Regions from separate parts of the Paenibacillus sp. PvR098 genome, predicted to be linked through region 3. Evidence: riboswitches for the same ligand, from Rfam matches in the RefSeq annotation. Region 3 holds a riboswitch; each other region holds the start of a gene.

Region 1 (4,215 bases), 2.2 Mb from region 3:
ATCTCACACGTTATTTGTACCCACCCGGACCGTCTAAGCCGTGACCTTACGGATAAGTTAATTGTGGTTCGCGAATTTGAGAAAAGTGGGGCTGAGATTTTTTTTACGGATACGGAGTTTGAGAAATCTCCTGAAGGTATCCTTTTTTTCAACATTATATCTGCTATTGCTAGCTATGAACTTGCCCTCATACGGAAAAGGACAGTAAGGGGTAGAGAACGCGCGGTACGAGAACTGAAAAAGATTATGCCTATGCGTGTCGCGCCCTTTGGTTATGACAAAGATGAGAATGGGCAGCTCATTATAAATACGCATGAGGCACAATACGTGAAGATGATTTATGAGTGGTACATTTATGAAAATTTAACGACAAGGGAGATAGGCGAGCGATTGATAAAGTGTGGTGTGATGCCCAAGAGGGGCGAATCAAAGAATTGGAGCGCTTCCAGTATAGGCAGAATTTTATCTTCTGAGATCTACATAGGAAACTATTATTATAATCGCAGACAATCTAAAAAAGTCAAAGGTCAAACAACGAAATCTGGGAATCCCAAACGGACCCTAAGTTTGCGTGAAGAGGAAGATTGGTTACATGTACCCGTGTCACCCGTTATTGATCAGCCTTTGTTTCATTTAGCACAAAAGCAAAAAGAGAGAAACATAACAAATAAACATGTTGGTAATCAAACATACGAATTCTTACTCAAATCATTATTAAAATGCGGTCATTGCGGAAGGACTTGGGATGCAACAACATACTCTGGCAGCCTTGATAAGGAGACGGGCAAAAGAATGAAGTACCGGTGTTATCGATGCCCAAATCTTGCTCCAAAAAAGTATGGACCTGGGGTGAAAAGATGTCCTAGCCAATCATTACGAGCCGAACTGCTCGAAGATTATATGTGGAACCAGGTTGTTGCACTTGTCAGTGAGCCGGAGCATTATCTAAAACAAATCGATCAAACATCGAAAGGTGGAGCTCAGGAGCTTCAGCTTCGTGTTCAAACCTTGGAGCGGGAAATCGAGCAAAGATATAAAGAGAAGGAAAAGGTAAAACTCATGTTCTGGCGCGATGTGATCTCGGAAGAAGAAATGATAACTGACTTAAAACGATTGAATGACACTGTCATTAAACTCAAACAAGAACTAAACCATTACAGTATTCAAATACAGACGATCCATAATGATGAACATACTTTAGATAAATTAATGAGCTTCATCAATCACATTCAAGAAAGGCTCAAGGAACCAGAAAAGCTGACTTTTCAATTCAAGCGACATATTATCGAAATGTTCTTCAACGAAATCATATTACGCTTTGAAAGTAATGATCTAGAGAAGCCTGAGCTCGTCATTATGTCCGTAGGGGCATTTGACAAGCTTATGCAGCAAAAGAATGACATAGGAGTTCGAACACAACCTCAAGAAATTCGATAATACAGGAGAGGACTTAGAAGATCTCATTTCTATTGGCACGATAGGGTTAATCAAAGCGATCGAATCGTTTTCTCCGGATAAAGGAACCAAATTGGCTACGTTCGCGGCTAGGTGTATTGAGAATGAGATCCTGATGCATCTGCGTTCGTTGAAAAAGACCCGCAAAGACGTATCGCTTCATGACCCGATTGGTACGGATAAAGAAGGAAATGAAATTACATTGATTGACATTCTCGGAACGGAAGCCGATGACGTCGTGGATAAGGTACAGTTGAAGATTGAAAAATCGAAAATATACCGCAACCTGGATATTTTAGACGGACGGGAGCGGGAGGTGGTCGTTGGCCGTTTTGGACTTGAGGCGGGAGGAGAAGAGCGTACGCAGCGCGAAATTGCGAAGGAGCTGGGCATATCGCGTTCGTATGTATCGCGGATCGAGAAGCGTGCGTTAATGAAGCTGTATCATGAGTTTTATAAACAGAAAAGATAGCTTCCTTATGCAGTGGCCTGCTATTTAGTGGGCCATGAAGTTGTTTATTGATGGACAAGTAGTGTTGTATGGTGCTAGGGCGTACGTAACATAGTAACATCATACACATTTTTAGATAAAGTCCAATTCGAGCTCGCTCGTTTTGTCGGCAGCCCCATAATGTCAATCATACACGGTGGTCGTGCATTCTTAGTGCAGCCGCTTTTTTTGCGTTTTTTCAGTTCTGTCTAATGTTTCAAAGGAAAACAAGTTTTTCGCATAAAAAGCACACAAAAAAAGGTAATTATATGAAAATAGAAATTAAATTCGACAAATAGTTCGGAATTTCGTCAATGGTTGGGTATATCTGCTAGTATCGAATATGATAAATTTATAATTGTGTGACAAAACTTTTTGCCGAATCTAATGAATATAGAATTCATTAGTACGGGGGATTTTTTATTGGGGTGAACGTTTGATTTATTAAGGCAGACCAGGGAACCCTCTTCCCGAACCCGTCAACTAACCTCGGAGGCTCAATGGAGGAAAAGATTTGAAGAAAATTAGTACCGTGCTTGTATTGTCGAGCACAATTTTGTTGTCCGGTATCTTTCCAACCCCTTCAACCCATGCCGCTACGTACAACTATAATGTTCGGGTTCAAGTCGATGATAAGCTCATTAGGTTTCCCGATGCGCAACCTTTCATTGATAAAAACCAAAACACGATGGTGCCCGTCCGTTTCATTTCCGAAGAACTAGGGTATAAAATAAGTTCAGACAAGAATGGACAGCAGGTGAAAGTAACAATTGAAGGGCCAGAGAAATCGGTGGTTCTCTTATCTGGGTCATCGGAAGCTGTCGTAAACGGCCAGAAACAGAGTTTCGGCACGAAAGCGGTATTCCAGGAAGGGCGCGTTTATGTTCCACTCCGATTCGTGAGTGAGTTGTTTGGATTCCGCGTTCAGTGGGACAAAAATAATTTTGGTGCCATCATTAGTAAAGATGGCAAAAATCATGCTCCTGCTTGGCACCGGCCCGCAGTCACGGCTCCTGCCCCTGCCCCTGCCCCCGCCCCTGTTAGTACCGTGGGCGACAAAATCGTACAGGATGCCAAAAAGTATATAGGCACTGCTTATCTTTGGGGTGGCTTGACACCAAATGGCTTTGACTGCTCAGGCTTTATGAAATACGTTTATTCCCCAAATGGCGTAAACCTGCCAAGAACGTCCGCGCAAATGGCTACTGTGGGCACTTGGGTAACAGCACCTAAAAACGGGGATTTGGTTTTTTTCTCTGAAACGGGAAAGAAAGTTTCTCACGTCGGTATCTATGTCGGAAACAATTCGTTTATTTCCGCTACGAACAGTGGTGTAAAGGTTGATTCTCTCAGTAGTTTCTATTGGGGGTCTAAATTTGTAGGGTCAAAGCGAGTTGTGTAATTCAATATGTAATAAAATATAGATAATCTGTCCGAATGGACAGTTTTAGGCTGTCGAGAAAGTCTCGACAGCCTTCTTTATATGTCAAAATCCACCACAGTAAATTCAAGGAATTTGTTGTGGGATGATACCGATAGAGAGAGATTTATCTATACCACTTAGTACTCGAACGCAGCATGACTAAAGATTAAGTCCCGAGCGTTTTCTTCAATAAAATCTTTGGGCTTCGGCCGACGAACTCAGACCGTTTATCAAGCAACTGAACGAAGTCAAAGAGGATTTCTACAGTCTGGTTGAACAAGGTGATTTCGAATTGGCATGAAGAATCTTTTGATATGTTCTAGACCAATAACCGGATTCAAGAATTTCTCCCTTTCAAAATTTAGTTGACCTTAGTCTATTTCAGCAGGGATGGAGAAGCAAAATTAGTTTTTAGCTAATCGAAGTTGATCCATGCTACTCTTAAAATTGTTGTTTTACCAAGTTTTTTAATTTTAACCGAAGTGAAGAGAAATGGTGTTGGCATCTCCATAAATTAGTTTGGCTACATAGAAAGCAAGATCCACACACCATCATATGGTTCTCGGTCGTAGAAGCTCAGTTGAAAAGGGCTCCGCTCCGGAGCCTGCTTTATTAAGGAGATGTCTGCCAACCGGCGCAATTTTAGTATAAGATTGAAAAATTCGAATATAATGTTATTACAATACTGAGATCTTAGTAAATTTCTTTGACATAGGAGGAGTTTGGATGAACGATATGGTAAAACCGCTATTGTATTTGCTGTTTCAAAGGGGAGTTTTAACGGAGAAGGAGTTTGACATGCTGTTTCTGGAATCTGACAAAACTCCTGAAGATTTTGTTAATATGC
Region 2 (4,215 bases), 2.0 Mb from region 3:
GAGCAACAATGAACAAAAACGGTATGCTTCAAATTAAAGCAACGCGGGTCGGCAAGGAAACAGCGCTCGCTCAAATCATTAAAGTGGTGGAGGAAGCGCAGGGCTCAAAGGCGCCGATTCAGCGTGTGGCAGACGTCATCTCCGGTATTTTTGTTCCGATTGTTGTCGGAATTGCGATCATCGCTTTCGTTGTTTGGTACCTTTGGGTGGAACCTGGGAACTTTGCCGGGGCATTGGAGAAAGCCATTGCGGTACTGGTGATTGCTTGTCCTTGTGCGCTCGGACTCGCAACGCCTACGTCTATTATGGCCGGTTCCGGCCGCGCAGCTGAGCTTGGGATTTTGTTCAAGGGCGGAGAGCATTTGGAGTCGACGCATCGGATTGAGACCATTGTTCTGGATAAAACAGGTACGGTGACACATGGCAAACCGGAGCTTACAGATGTGATTCCAGCAGGCATCGATGAAATGACCTTCTTGAAGCTGGTGGGAGCCGCCGAGAAAAATTCCGAGCATCCGCTTGCTGAGGCCATCGTTTCGGGTATTGCAGCCAAAGGGATCTCTTTCTCCGAGACCGATGAGTTCGAAGCGATTCCCGGTTACGGTATTCGAGCCGTAGTGGAAGGCAAAGAAGTATTGGCGGGAACCCGAAAGCTGATGGCTAAATACGATGTTTCGATCGAACCGGTGTTGGAAACGATGGTGAAGCTGGAGCAGTCAGGCAAAACGGCGATGCTCGTTTCCGTTGATCGGCAGTATGCGGGGCTTGTTGCTGTGGCGGATACGGTTAAGGAGACGTCTAAAGAAGCGGTCGCCCGATTAAAGCAAATGGGAATTCAGGTGATTATGATTACCGGCGACAATGAGCGTACGGCTAACGCGATTGCGAAGCAGGTAGGGATAGATCATGTATTGGCGGAAGTGCTGCCCGAAGGGAAAGCACAGGAAGTGAAGAAGCTTCAGGATCAAGGCAGGAAGGTGGCTATGGTCGGGGACGGTATCAATGATGCACCGGCGCTCGCGGTTGCAGACATCGGAATGGCCATCGGAACAGGGACGGACGTGGCTATGGAAGCGGCGGATGTCACTCTCATGCGCGGTGATTTGAACAGTATAGCGGACGCGATGGCAATGAGCAGAAAAACGATGGCCAACATCCGGCAAAATTTGTTCTGGGCTCTCGCTTACAATACGCTGGGTATCCCCATTGCAGCCATAGGTCTATTAGCTCCTTGGGTCGCTGGTGCAGCCATGGCCTTAAGCTCGGTATCTGTTGTTCTTAATGCACTGCGTTTGCAACGAGTCAAAGTATAATCGGCCAAAAGATTCCAAAGCCCCAAAGCACCTTTTAAAACACAGGTGTTTTGGGGCTTTCCGTTTTACAGTGAACGTTTATTTCGAATTAGCCATCATATGTTGATATTGGTTGTCCGAGACAACCCTACGGGCGGTAAAATAGCGTTGGTCATAATAAGACTCGCTCAATTTGCTGATGCTAACCCCTTTTTTGCTGGCGGAGTGAGCGAATTTGCCGTTACCCACATATATGCCTGCATGTGAAATGTTTTTGCCGTTAATATTAAAAAATACCAGATCGCCAGGACGGAGATTATTTTTACTCACCCATACTCCTTCATTGGCTTGTGTTCTCGAAGTGCGCGGCAGATCAATGCCGAAGTGGTCATATACGGTGATAATAAAGCCCGAGCAGTCAAATCCGGTTGCTTTGGATGTCCCGCCCCATTGATATCGGGTACCTAGGAGATCTTCTACAGAGTCATTCAAAGAAGAACTGGCGGAAGCGGTTCCTGCTCCGATAGAAAAAAATAACACGGCTCCTGACAAAAACAACGACAACTTTCTCAAAGCGATATTGCTCCTTCCGGTGCCTACGAGGTTAGCTGGAGGGTTTGGTAGAAGGTTCCCCTATGATCCCTGTCATCCGAGATCAATTCACCCGAGTATGGATCCCCCGTTTTCCAATAGGAAATTCGGCATTGTTTTTAAAACTACTCTCTGTAGTTAGATGAATTTCGCTAAAATCCTTCCTTGTCACAAAATATTCAAAACATTGTGTCATCATATTGATTCATACATTCTTCACAGCTCCTACAAATCTATGGTTTATAATAGTACATATCTTATTATCTTAAGGGGTGATCATGATAGAACGTATAAAAGCGGCCAAGATCAGTCGAAGAAGATTTTTAGGTTCAACGGGAAAGCTCGTGCTAGGCATTGTTGGGGTGGAGGCTGCCGCAGGAGGATTATTTTATCACGCCGCCAAATCGAACAAAGGGGAGCAAGAAGAGCAGTCCGGGGAGAAACCGGGAAATATTGTGCTGCTCGGGGATAAAACCAAATTGGGCCATATCGTGGAGAATTTGATTCCAAAGGAAACCATATCGGCGGACCGCCGCCGCGGCCAATGGATGTATTTGAGCCTATGGAGAGAGAAGGGCAAGTGTATATCGATATTTTTAACGCAGTGAAAAGAGGGTAAATTCGTGAACGTATGGATCGGTTGGCACAAAGAATGATCTGCAATCCATCATGGGCTGCGGATCATTTTATTTGGGTTACTAAAATTACAAAAGTGCTTTACAAAAGTTGAATTATCTTACGTTGAATACGAAAAACCACATCGGTTATCCAATTCGCTATAATCAAAAATGTAACCGTTATCAATTGGAAGAGTCCTAATCATATTGCTCAAGAGAAGGAGGAACGACGCAGATGATCTTTTCGCTAGGCGAATATAAGCCGCAGTTGAATCCTACTGCATACATTGCCCCGGGAGCGCATTTAATCGGAAATATTACTATGGGTGCGGAGTCAAGCGTATGGTTCAATGCGGTGCTTCGCGGTGATAACGCGCCGATCATCATCGGCGAGCGAACGAATATCCAAGACGGCTCCACGCTTCATGTGGACCCCGGAGTACCTTTGCATATCGGAGAGCAGGTATCCATAGGTCATAACGTGATTCTGCACGGCTGTACGATCCATGATGGGGCATTGATCGGGATGGGCTCCATTGTGATGAACCATGCAGAAATCGGAGAACAAGCATTGATTGCCGCTGGCACCTTAATTCCGGAAAACAAAAAAATTCCACCCCGTGTTTTGGTTATGGGTTCTCCAGGAAAAGTCGTCCGGGAGCTCAATGAGCAGGATTTGCAAATGCTTCAATTCGTGTCCGAGCATTATGTCGGACAGAGCCGAAGATATTTGGAAGCCAAAATATTAGCCTATGAGTAAACGCTTACAATTTTTCGTTATAAACATACAGCTTGGTGGGACGCCCTTTAGTAGAGTATTTCAATTCAAGCATAAGCTCATCGATTTCACATAGAAATTCCAGGTATTTTCTTGTGGTTATGCGAGACAGCGAAAGCTGGTCCGCAATGTCTTGAGCGGACAGAGGCTGGCCGGAATTGGCGAGCGAGTCCCGAATCATTTGCAGCGTAATCGGATCGATTCCCTTAGGTACTTCCGTTTCGTTATCGCTGACATGCTTTTTATCTGCTTTGAGGTATATGGAATCGAGCAGCTGTTGGTTGAGGTTCGTATGCTGACGGAAGAGCAAATGTCTTTTTTTCAAGGTTTCCAGTGCGGAACGGAAGCGCTCAAAGTCGAAAGGCTTAATGATGTAGTCTACAATTCCAAGCCGCATGGACTCTTCGATAATTTGGGGATGATCGGCTGCCGTGATCAGAATGACATCGACTTCAATGAACTGGCGGCGGATTTCACGTAGAAGCTCCAACCCGTTCATGGAAGGCATGTAGATATCAAGAAGAATCACATCCGGAGCAAGCTCTACAATCAGCTCCATCGCTTCTTGACCGTTTCTGGCACTGCCAATACATTCCACCCTATCGATTTTGTTCAAATACTTTTGATTGATGCTCGATACCATTGGATCATCTTCAATAATCAACGCTTTTAGTAACAAAGTGAACCCTCCTGTATTTTGTTGGAGTCAATCAACGCTTGGGGATAGTTATCCAAAAAATGGTACCTTGATTTGGGGTGGAAGACACATCGATTTGTCCATATAGCACATGATCGATATGGTTCTTAACTAAATATAATCCGTAGCCTCTGTCGGAATGTTTGGTTGAATAATGTTTGTTGAATATGCGGTGAATCTTGTCTTCCGGAATTCCGTGGCCGTTATCTTCCACCATGATGACCCATTGGTCCTGCTGAT
Region 3 (4,215 bases):
ATCTCTCCTCGATCATGATCCTGGGGATGTAAAAGATCGTATTGATCAGCATAGTCAATACGACGGGGTAAAAAAAATAACGGCTCAATATGTATCTCCTTCCTTATAACCGGATACTTCCTTTTCCCCTATAAACATGCGAAAATATGGCTCTCCAAAGCTTTGCAGGTTCGACAAATACATCAGAAAACAGAATAACCCCGATACCAAGCCATACATGCCAAAGAACGTAGCCATCATAATTAAAGGATATTTAACAACACGAAAGGCAAAGCTCATCGCGTTGATCGGTATGACAAAATTGGCTATGGCTACGACGGAAGTAATAATGATCATGATGCTGCTTACAATTCCGGCTTGCTGGGCCGCCTGACCCAGGATCAGCCCCCCGACCGTCGTCGCAGTGGAACCGATATATCGTGGCAAACGGATGCTCGCTTCAATCAAAGCTTCAATCATGAATAGCATAATAGTAACCTCGACATACGACGGATAGGGAACCGCCGCGCGGCTTCCCGCAATTGATAAGGAGAATTGAACGCGAAATATTTCCGGGTTATAGGAAACAATGGCGATATATGCGGCCGGAAGGGTAATGGTAAGGAATAAAGCGACATAACGAAGAGCAACCATGGCACGAGACACCCAAAATGTTTGATACAAATCGTCCATTGCCGTCATAAAATCAAAAAATACGGCAGGAGCGATAATCGCAAAAGGTGTTCCTTGCATCAATATGACGATTTTGCCTTGAGCTAAACCGAGCACAATGCGGTCCGGTCTTTCCGTGAGAATGGTGATTGGAAACAGACGGTATTTTTGTTCCGTAAAAAGGGCTTCAAGCTGACCTAACGCCTGCACAATGTCCGCTTGAATTTGATCGATATTTTTCTTTAATTTCTCAAGAACGGTCTTGTTTACGAATTGATCGTCATAAAGAATAGACAGTTTCGTTTGTGAAAGTTTGCCAACGGTTGTTCCTTCAGCAATTAGCGCAGGTGAAGGGTATCGCTCTCTGATGATTTTGATATTGGTGTCGATATTCTCGCTAAGCGCGGTTTGAGGTCCTTGAAGGGTAGATTCGGCTTTTGCCTCTAAAGGTTGTTCTGATGTTGGTTTATTGGCATAGAGAACGTATACTTCTTCGAGGAAAAAGACTCCGACAAATCCGCCGAGCATTTTTGTCAGAAGCTTTTCCGAGGGATTCAGCGTATTGCATGAAAGTGTGGAACGAAGAACGTTACGAAACTCCTCAACCGTTGTGCATTCCTGAAACGGATCGGAAATGCTTTTCTTTAGAATGCTGGGATTACATAAAGAAGAAAAATAGATCAGATCAATTTCCAAATATCCGTTTTGGAGCCTCTCCGATTTAAGATCTTGTGACGTTTCGAGCTGCTTTTTCAGTTGGGATAAAGAGTCTGATGCGGTAGTCATCTTTAGAGTGCTCCCCTCATCTCGAATAGATGAAGGTAGTATATCCCGATTACAATCGTAAAATTATGGATATAAAATGGTTTTGTTTTTTAACTGAATTGATGGGTAATTGATAGGCGAAGAGCTTATATAAAACTGATTAGAAAAAACGCTTGCATAAATTCATTGGTAAACTTTGTGCCATGAAACCGCATGGTATCCATGCTACAATGGTTACCGTTCCTTTTAAGGGAACGCGAATCATACAAGGCCGAAGTTTATACTAAAGCGCGGGGGAACCTATGAACTTGGGGTGAAGCCACAAGCTGTGGCCGGGTGATTGCTCTTTGACCCGAATCCGTCAGCTAACCTCGCAGGCCCTACAAAGGAGAGGAATACAGTGAAAGGTTTTAAAAAATTGGTTTTGACAGGCGTTTTGGCACTTGGCCCGATCATCAGCGCAGGCGTGGTTTCGGCTGCTCCGTCGTATTCGGTATCCGGTAACGATACGATGTGGAAGATCTCACAAAAATACGGGGTTAGTCTGGCATCTCTTATCGCGGCGAATCCGCAAGTGGCTAATCCAAATATAATATGGCCTGGAATAGTGCTGAATATTCCTGGCAAGGCGGCGGGTATAGGGACAGGTTCCGGCTCGCAGCAAGGAACAGGGAGCACGACACAGTCCTCTTATGCCAGCCAAGTGGTGAGTTTGGTGAACCAGGAACGTGCGAAAGCAGGTTTGCAGCCACTCGCTAGCGACAGCGCATTGACGAAGGTGGCTTTGGATAAGGCGAAGGACATGTATAACAACGGCTATTTTGACCATACATCTCCGACCTACGGTTCTCCGTTTGATATGATGCGTTCATATGGCATCCGTTATTCTTATGCCGGCGAGAATATTGCCAAAGGACAGCGTACGCCGCAAGAAGTGATGAATGCATGGATGAACAGTCCGGGACACCGTCAAAACATCATGAGCCCGAACTTCAACAAAATTGGCGTGGCTTATTACAATGGCGTGTGGGTACAGCTATTTATTAAAAATTAATTCAGTACATGAGGAAAGGCCGTCTTCGGACGGTCTTTTGGCGTTTCTAGGTCCTTCATTAGGGAACAAAAATAATAGCATAGAAACTTAAATTTCTGTTGCTGCCCTCAGCTGCATATGATAGATTTTAGTTGATATGGAAACTAATGGTGGGGAGAAAATAATGATGAAGCAAGTCAACCGTTTGAAAAGATGGGTCTTAAAGGTGTCTGCTTCGGCTCTGTTTGTTGGTTCGCTAATCGTTCCCGGCGCATATACGGCATCGGCTCAAGTGCAGGGCCAAGACTCGATCCCGGCGGTCGTACAACAAACAACGTCCTCCGTCGTAGCGATCATTGGCAAGCCGAGCGAAAGCAAAAGGGTATGGGAGCAAAGCCGTTATCACCTCGCTCACGGGACCGGGGTTATTGTTCGCAGCGAAGGATACATATTAACCAATGCGCATGTAGTGAAGGATATGCGCAATATTATCGTCGTCACCTCCGACGGCAAATCGTTCCCTGGGAAAACAACCCATTATGATGAGGAAAGCGATCTGGCTTTGGTCAAAATCGATGCTTCCGGGTTAACCGCAGCTAAATTCGCGAAGCCTTCAAATATTCGCGTCGGCGAATCCGTTATGGCCATCGGCACTCCGTTGTCCTTTGCGTTAAGGAACTCGGTCACCTCAGGCATCGTCAGCGGGATGGAGCGTTCCGTCCAATCGAAGTACCAGCTCATCCAGACGGACGCGGCTATCAACCCTGGCAACAGCGGGGGAGCTCTGGTGAATATGAAAGGCGAAGTCATCGGAATCAATACATTAAAATATGTCGAGTTCGGTGTGGACAGCTTAGGCTTTGCGATTCCCGTCGATACGGTACAGCATGTACTCAATCACTTTTTCAAGTACGGTAAAGTGAAGCGGCCTTATCTCGGGTTGGAGCTCGGAGAAAGCTGGGAAGCGGTGGTCGGACTTCCATCGGCGAGCGGTTTGGAGGTCACCTATGTCGATCCGGATTCGCCCGCGGCGAAGGCAGGGGTCAAGCAGGGTGATATTCTTCTCTCCATCGACTCCGTCAACACCCGCAATCTGGTGGAATATAATGAAGCATTAAAGAAATATCTGCCCGGTCAAAGCATACGTCTTGCTCTACAATCAGGCAGTCAAACAAAAGATCTCGACGTTGTGTTAGGGGAAGACCGCTCTACGGCTACCACACTGATACAGGATGCCGAAGGCACGTCCATTGATGCCGACCAAGGTAAAATCCGGATCGGTGACAGCCACTTCGGCTGGTCGATGAAGTATCCGGCGGGATTGATCAAATTCGATCAGTCCGAGGATGGGAACAACGTCATCTTCGGAGACGCTAAAGGGGAATTCGCAATCCGTATTTCGATTGATGAAAAGCAAAGCAAGGATCTGTCTCCACAAGGACTGCTTCTCAAGCTCACGCAGCATACCGGCGATACGGTATTGGAGAAACGGTATATCAATGAGAAACTGCAGCCCTATGCCAAGCTTGTGGCTAAAAGCGAGTACGGCGAGTACTACGAGGCCAGAGCTTATCAGAAGGAAGATCACATCTTCTACCTCATTCTGGCAGTAGAGAAGGAAGAAAATTACTTAAATAGATTCAAACGAAACAGCTATATCGATTTGCTTGATACGTTCGTGCTTTCATTCGATTCTGCTGATGAGGCGCTAAAGGATATTTCCGCATATCAGGACCAAAATACGATCACGACGGAATACGGTTTGA
Region 4 (4,215 bases), 350 kb from region 3:
TAAGAACTTGACGGACGATGTTGTCTACGCCCGGTTTTTTCCAATCCTTAGTATCCTGATACCAAGACCACATGACCACCGTCAGCTTATCCTCCTTCACGGAGTGCAGCAGCGCATCGTTATAAAAGCCTCCGGGAGGGCGAAAAACATGCGGCATTTGTTCGGTTATATCAAAGATTACCTCCTGCGTTTGGCGAATCTCTTCTACGAGACGTTCCGGAGGGTAATTTTTCAAATAATGATGGTCAAAGGTGTGGTTGGCGATTTCGTGTCCCTCGTTCACTTCACGAATGGCGATAACCGGATACATCTGCACGCGTTTGCCGATCACGAAAAAAGTCGCTTTAGCTCCGTACTGGTTTAATAAATCCAAAATTTGCGGCGTAAACACGGGGTTGGGTCCGTCATCAAAGGTTAGGGCGATCAGCTTCTGGTCCGTTTCTACGTTCCATACGACTTCACTGTTCTGGGGAGCAGCGGCACCGGTAAGAAAAGTGAACACCAAGCAAAGCATAAGCATACGAATTCGACGACGCATGAAATTTCCACCTCCGTTCTGACCTGACCAAACTTAGGGTTTGGCCTTCCGACCCAAAGTATACGGCGAGTTCGGCAGCCAAAAAAAAGCAGTCGCCTCAGCTGAGACGACTGCTTTTGATAATGGATGAGAAACAAATAATATCAGGAACCTACAACATATACTTTCACTTGCTGAATACCGAACGTTCTTGCTTCGCTCTTGCTCTCGGGCAGGAAAATATCAATGCGGTTACCTTTTACGGCACCACCCGTATCGGTTGCCATAGCGTACATCCCGCCGGCAGGAAGACCGTCATACGTGTAACCCTCCACATACACCTTAGATCCGAGCGGAATGACGGACGGGTCCACAGCAATAGTACCCAGCCGAAGCGCGTTGCCCATATAGTCCAGCCCTGCATAACCGCCGTTCTCATCTGCAGATGCGGTGTATGCCGTCGCTTTGGCTTCAATCATTTTGGAGTAATTCATCACAGAGTTCACTGATCTATACCAAGCGGGCGCATGGTATTGTCCATCTGCGCTCAGTATCGCAATCCGGTTAACTTTGTCCCACTGTGTTTTGATGCCGAAGGAATCGGAAATCAGTCGAAAGGGGACGTAGACACGCCCATCTACAAACTTGGCAGTGTCTTTAATTCGGGTCGGTTTTCCATTGACGGTAATGATAGGATCACCTGTAGTGAACGAAACGGTTTTGTCAGCGTTCTTCATTGTAATGGTGAATTGGGAACCGTCTTGTTTCCAGTGGAGCTTGTACCCGAGCTTGTCCGTAACCGCTCTTGCAGGGACTTGGAGCTTATGATTCTCATCCACGAAAGGCTGTGCATCCGGGAATGCCACCAGCTTTTCATTCACCTGTACCTTGACATCGTGGGCCACACGCACAGGTTTTTCTGCATGCGCGGGCGAGGATACCTGAATCACGGCTGGTACGGCAAAGACGCACGCGAGAAGCATGTTTCTAAATCGGAACTTCATTATTGTATTCCTCCTGTTCATGCCTCCGAGGTTAGTTGTCGGGTTCGGGAAGAGGTTGTTCCCTAGCGCGCAGCAGTCATGCCTGCAAGCATTCACCCCAATTGCTCAGTCCCCCGTACGTACACAAAATAGGCTATACGATTCGGCTTTTAAAAATTTAACATAGGATGATTTCAGGTTCAATGCATAAAATCATCCAATGATTACCCGATAATGGAAATGCTTCTAGCCCGTAGTCCGGAAATTTTCCTCAGGTGGGATAATCCTGTACAATAAAATGAACGATATGGACACCATGGAGGGGGGAGGATCCCATGTATAGACGCGACTATCTCATGCGATTGATTGAGCAGACGACGGAAGTGCTGCATAAGGTGATGTTTGCGAGGAATAATCATCGATTGCAGGAAGCGCTCGAATTGTTAAATCAGGCGATGCGTCAATTGTTAGGACTAAACTCAAAGCTGGTACACGCATTATCTACTAAAGATTTACTCGCTTTGCTTTCAAAGGATGGAGATATCGATCAAGGAAAAGTGCTGGCCCTAGGGGATATGCTGAATGCCCAGGCCGCTGCACACGAAGAGAGCGGTCATACGGCTGAGGCGCGGAAAGCTGGCTTGAAGGTGCTTGAGATTCTGCTCTTCGCTAGAGAAATGGATTCCCGAGGGGAGCTGGCGGAACTGTTTCAAGCACGAATTGATACGTCACTTCAAGTTATAGGCCGCGCCCCCATGTCGATGGACACGCTGCATAAGCTGGTTTTTTATTATGACGACCATGGACAATACGGAAAAAGCGAGGATGTATTATTTCATTTATTGGAGGAATTACAAGAGGAAGAGCAGCGCACGGAGGAACTGGCGGCAGTCTTAGATGAAGGGATTCGTATGTATGAGCGCTGGCTGTCTGTCGAAGTAGAGCAGCTTAATGCTGGTAACCTAACGAAGATAGAAGTGGAAGAAGGGCTCGATGAACTAAAGAATATAAAAATAAAATATGTAAATATCAGGTAATATTCCAGTGAATAGGGTTTGAAATGCGAACTATTATTTGTGTCTTTTTAAAGAATGTTCGTCTTTCATAGTTGACATGGGGTGTTAAAGCCTGTTAAACTGAAAACGTAAGAAGAATGGAAAATAGATAGTGAAAAAGTCGAATAATCTCGTATATCGTCGGGAATAAGGCCCGAAAGTTTCTACCCGAAAACCTTAAATTTTTGGACTACGAGTGAGCGTTAGTTTTTAGAAGGTCAGCACATTGGTGCATGGCCTTAGCTTGCGCTTGTGGGTGTTCTTGTCGTCCTGCCGATAGACTGTGCGTAAGTGGTTCAGTATCTATCTAAAGGGCGTTTTGTTTTTTACGATAAAGAAAGTATATATTTTCAGCAGAGCTGAACAATTTCTTTATCACAAGAAAACCTACCTTTGAATCGCGGTCGCTCATCCATGAATGGCCTCGTTAAAGGTTTTCTTATATAACATTGATGATAACGACATGGAGGTTTACGGATGTCAGTTCTTGTAGGAGTCATTATGGGCAGCCAGTCCGACTGGGAAACGATGAAGCATGCATGCGATATGCTGGAGGAACTGGGTGTACCTTATGAGAAAAAGGTCGTTTCAGCACATCGTACGCCTGACCTGATGTTTGAATATGCGGCGTCAGCGGAAGAGCGGGGGCTGAAGGTCATTATCGCCGGGGCGGGAGGAGCTGCGCATCTGCCGGGTATGGTGGCGGCGAAAACGGTGCTTCCGGTCATCGGCGTTCCAGTCAAAACCTCCACGCTGAACGGCCTGGATTCACTGCTGTCGATCGTGCAGATGCCGGGTGGCGTTCCCGTGGCGACGGTGGCGATCGGCCATGCAGGAGCAACGAATGCCGGACTTCTCGCAGCACAGATCCTGGGAGCGTTTGATCCGGAGCTGCGGCGGAAAGTGACGCAAAGGCGGGAGCGTATCGCAGAGACGGTAATGGAAAAGAGCGTGCTGGAATGACGCAAGAAAAAGTGGCCAGCAAGGCATACGATCCAAATCGCGTGTATGCTCCGGGTGCAACGATCGGTATCCTTGGGGGCGGTCAGCTTGGCCGGATGCTGGCTTTAGCCGGACGCGCGATGGGTTACCGTTTTGTAACGCTGGATCCCATACCTGATGCGCCCTGCGGGCAGGTAGCCGATCAACAGATCGTCGCAGAATATCATGATGCGGCGGCAGCGAGGCAGCTAGCGCAGCAGGCGGATGTCATCACGTATGAATTCGAGAATGTAGACGCGGAAGTAACTTCTCTGTTGATGGCGGAATCGTACGTGCCGCAGGGCAGCAAGCTGCTCTACACCACGCAGCATCGCCTGCGCGAGAAACGGGCGATTGAATCGGCAGGAGTCAAGGTAGCGCCATATGCCGAGATCCGAAGCGTAGTGGAACTCCGTGAAGCGGTACTGAGATTCGGAACGCCCTGCGTGCTCAAAACGGCGACTGGCGGCTACGACGGTAAAGGCCAATGGGTCATTCGCTCGTTGGAAGAGGTACAGGATGCCTATGATACTTTGAGCAAGGCGAAGACGGAGCTGGTGTTGGAGCAGTTCATCCGTTTCGATAAAGAAATATCCGTCATTGCAGCCAGAAGCCCGCGGGGGGAAGTAAAGGTATTCCCTGCTGCGGAGAACGTGCATGTGAACAACATATTGCATCT

Evidence for each region. A riboswitch is a leader RNA that binds a small molecule or an ion and turns the genes downstream of it on or off. The one in region 3 is predicted to bind cyclic di-AMP.
Region 1: linked by a shared signal. The riboswitch ahead of JOE45_RS23275 (C40 family peptidase) and the one ahead of JOE45_RS11315 (CAP domain-containing protein) in region 3 are both predicted to bind cyclic di-AMP.
Region 2: linked by a shared signal. The riboswitch ahead of JOE45_RS21035 (C40 family peptidase) and the one ahead of JOE45_RS11315 (CAP domain-containing protein) in region 3 are both predicted to bind cyclic di-AMP.
Region 4: linked by a shared signal. The riboswitch ahead of JOE45_RS13010 (stalk domain-containing protein) and the one ahead of JOE45_RS11315 (CAP domain-containing protein) in region 3 are both predicted to bind cyclic di-AMP.

Annotation. Positions count from the first base shown of each region.
Region 1 is NZ_JAFIBU010000001.1:42,694-46,908, forward strand. It holds gene JOE45_RS00235 (recombinase family protein) at 1-1,437, shown strand, start outside; partial or broken gene sigK (RNA polymerase sporulation sigma factor SigK) at 1,415-1,927, shown strand; cyclic di-AMP (ydaO/yuaA leader) riboswitch at 2,312-2,458, shown strand; gene JOE45_RS23275 (C40 family peptidase) at 2,460-3,347, shown strand; gene JOE45_RS00255 (hypothetical protein) at 4,095-4,215, shown strand, end outside.
Region 2 is NZ_JAFIBU010000001.1:4,245,427-4,249,641, forward strand. It holds gene JOE45_RS21030 (heavy metal translocating P-type ATPase) at 1-1,313, shown strand, start outside; gene JOE45_RS21035 (C40 family peptidase) at 1,392-1,865, opposite strand; cyclic di-AMP (ydaO/yuaA leader) riboswitch at 1,871-2,006, opposite strand; gene JOE45_RS21040 (hypothetical protein) at 2,162-2,491, shown strand; gene JOE45_RS21045 (gamma carbonic anhydrase family protein) at 2,736-3,260, shown strand; gene JOE45_RS21050 (response regulator) at 3,265-3,957, opposite strand; gene JOE45_RS21055 (ATP-binding protein) at 3,989-4,215, opposite strand, start outside.
Region 3 is NZ_JAFIBU010000001.1:2,267,585-2,271,799, reverse strand. It holds gene JOE45_RS11325 (GerAB/ArcD/ProY family transporter) at 1-88, opposite strand, end outside; gene JOE45_RS11320 (spore germination protein) at 85-1,437, opposite strand; cyclic di-AMP (ydaO/yuaA leader) riboswitch at 1,676-1,811, shown strand; gene JOE45_RS11315 (CAP domain-containing protein) at 1,817-2,470, shown strand; gene JOE45_RS11310 (trypsin-like peptidase domain-containing protein) at 2,634-4,215, shown strand, end outside.
Region 4 is NZ_JAFIBU010000001.1:2,621,739-2,625,953, reverse strand. It holds gene JOE45_RS13015 (polysaccharide deacetylase family protein) at 1-538, opposite strand, end outside; gene JOE45_RS13010 (stalk domain-containing protein) at 682-1,521, opposite strand; cyclic di-AMP (ydaO/yuaA leader) riboswitch at 1,527-1,679, opposite strand; gene JOE45_RS13005 (DUF6483 family protein) at 1,836-2,537, shown strand; purine riboswitch at 2,667-2,768, shown strand; gene purE (5-(carboxyamino)imidazole ribonucleotide mutase) at 3,033-3,518, shown strand; gene purK (5-(carboxyamino)imidazole ribonucleotide synthase) at 3,515-4,215, shown strand, end outside.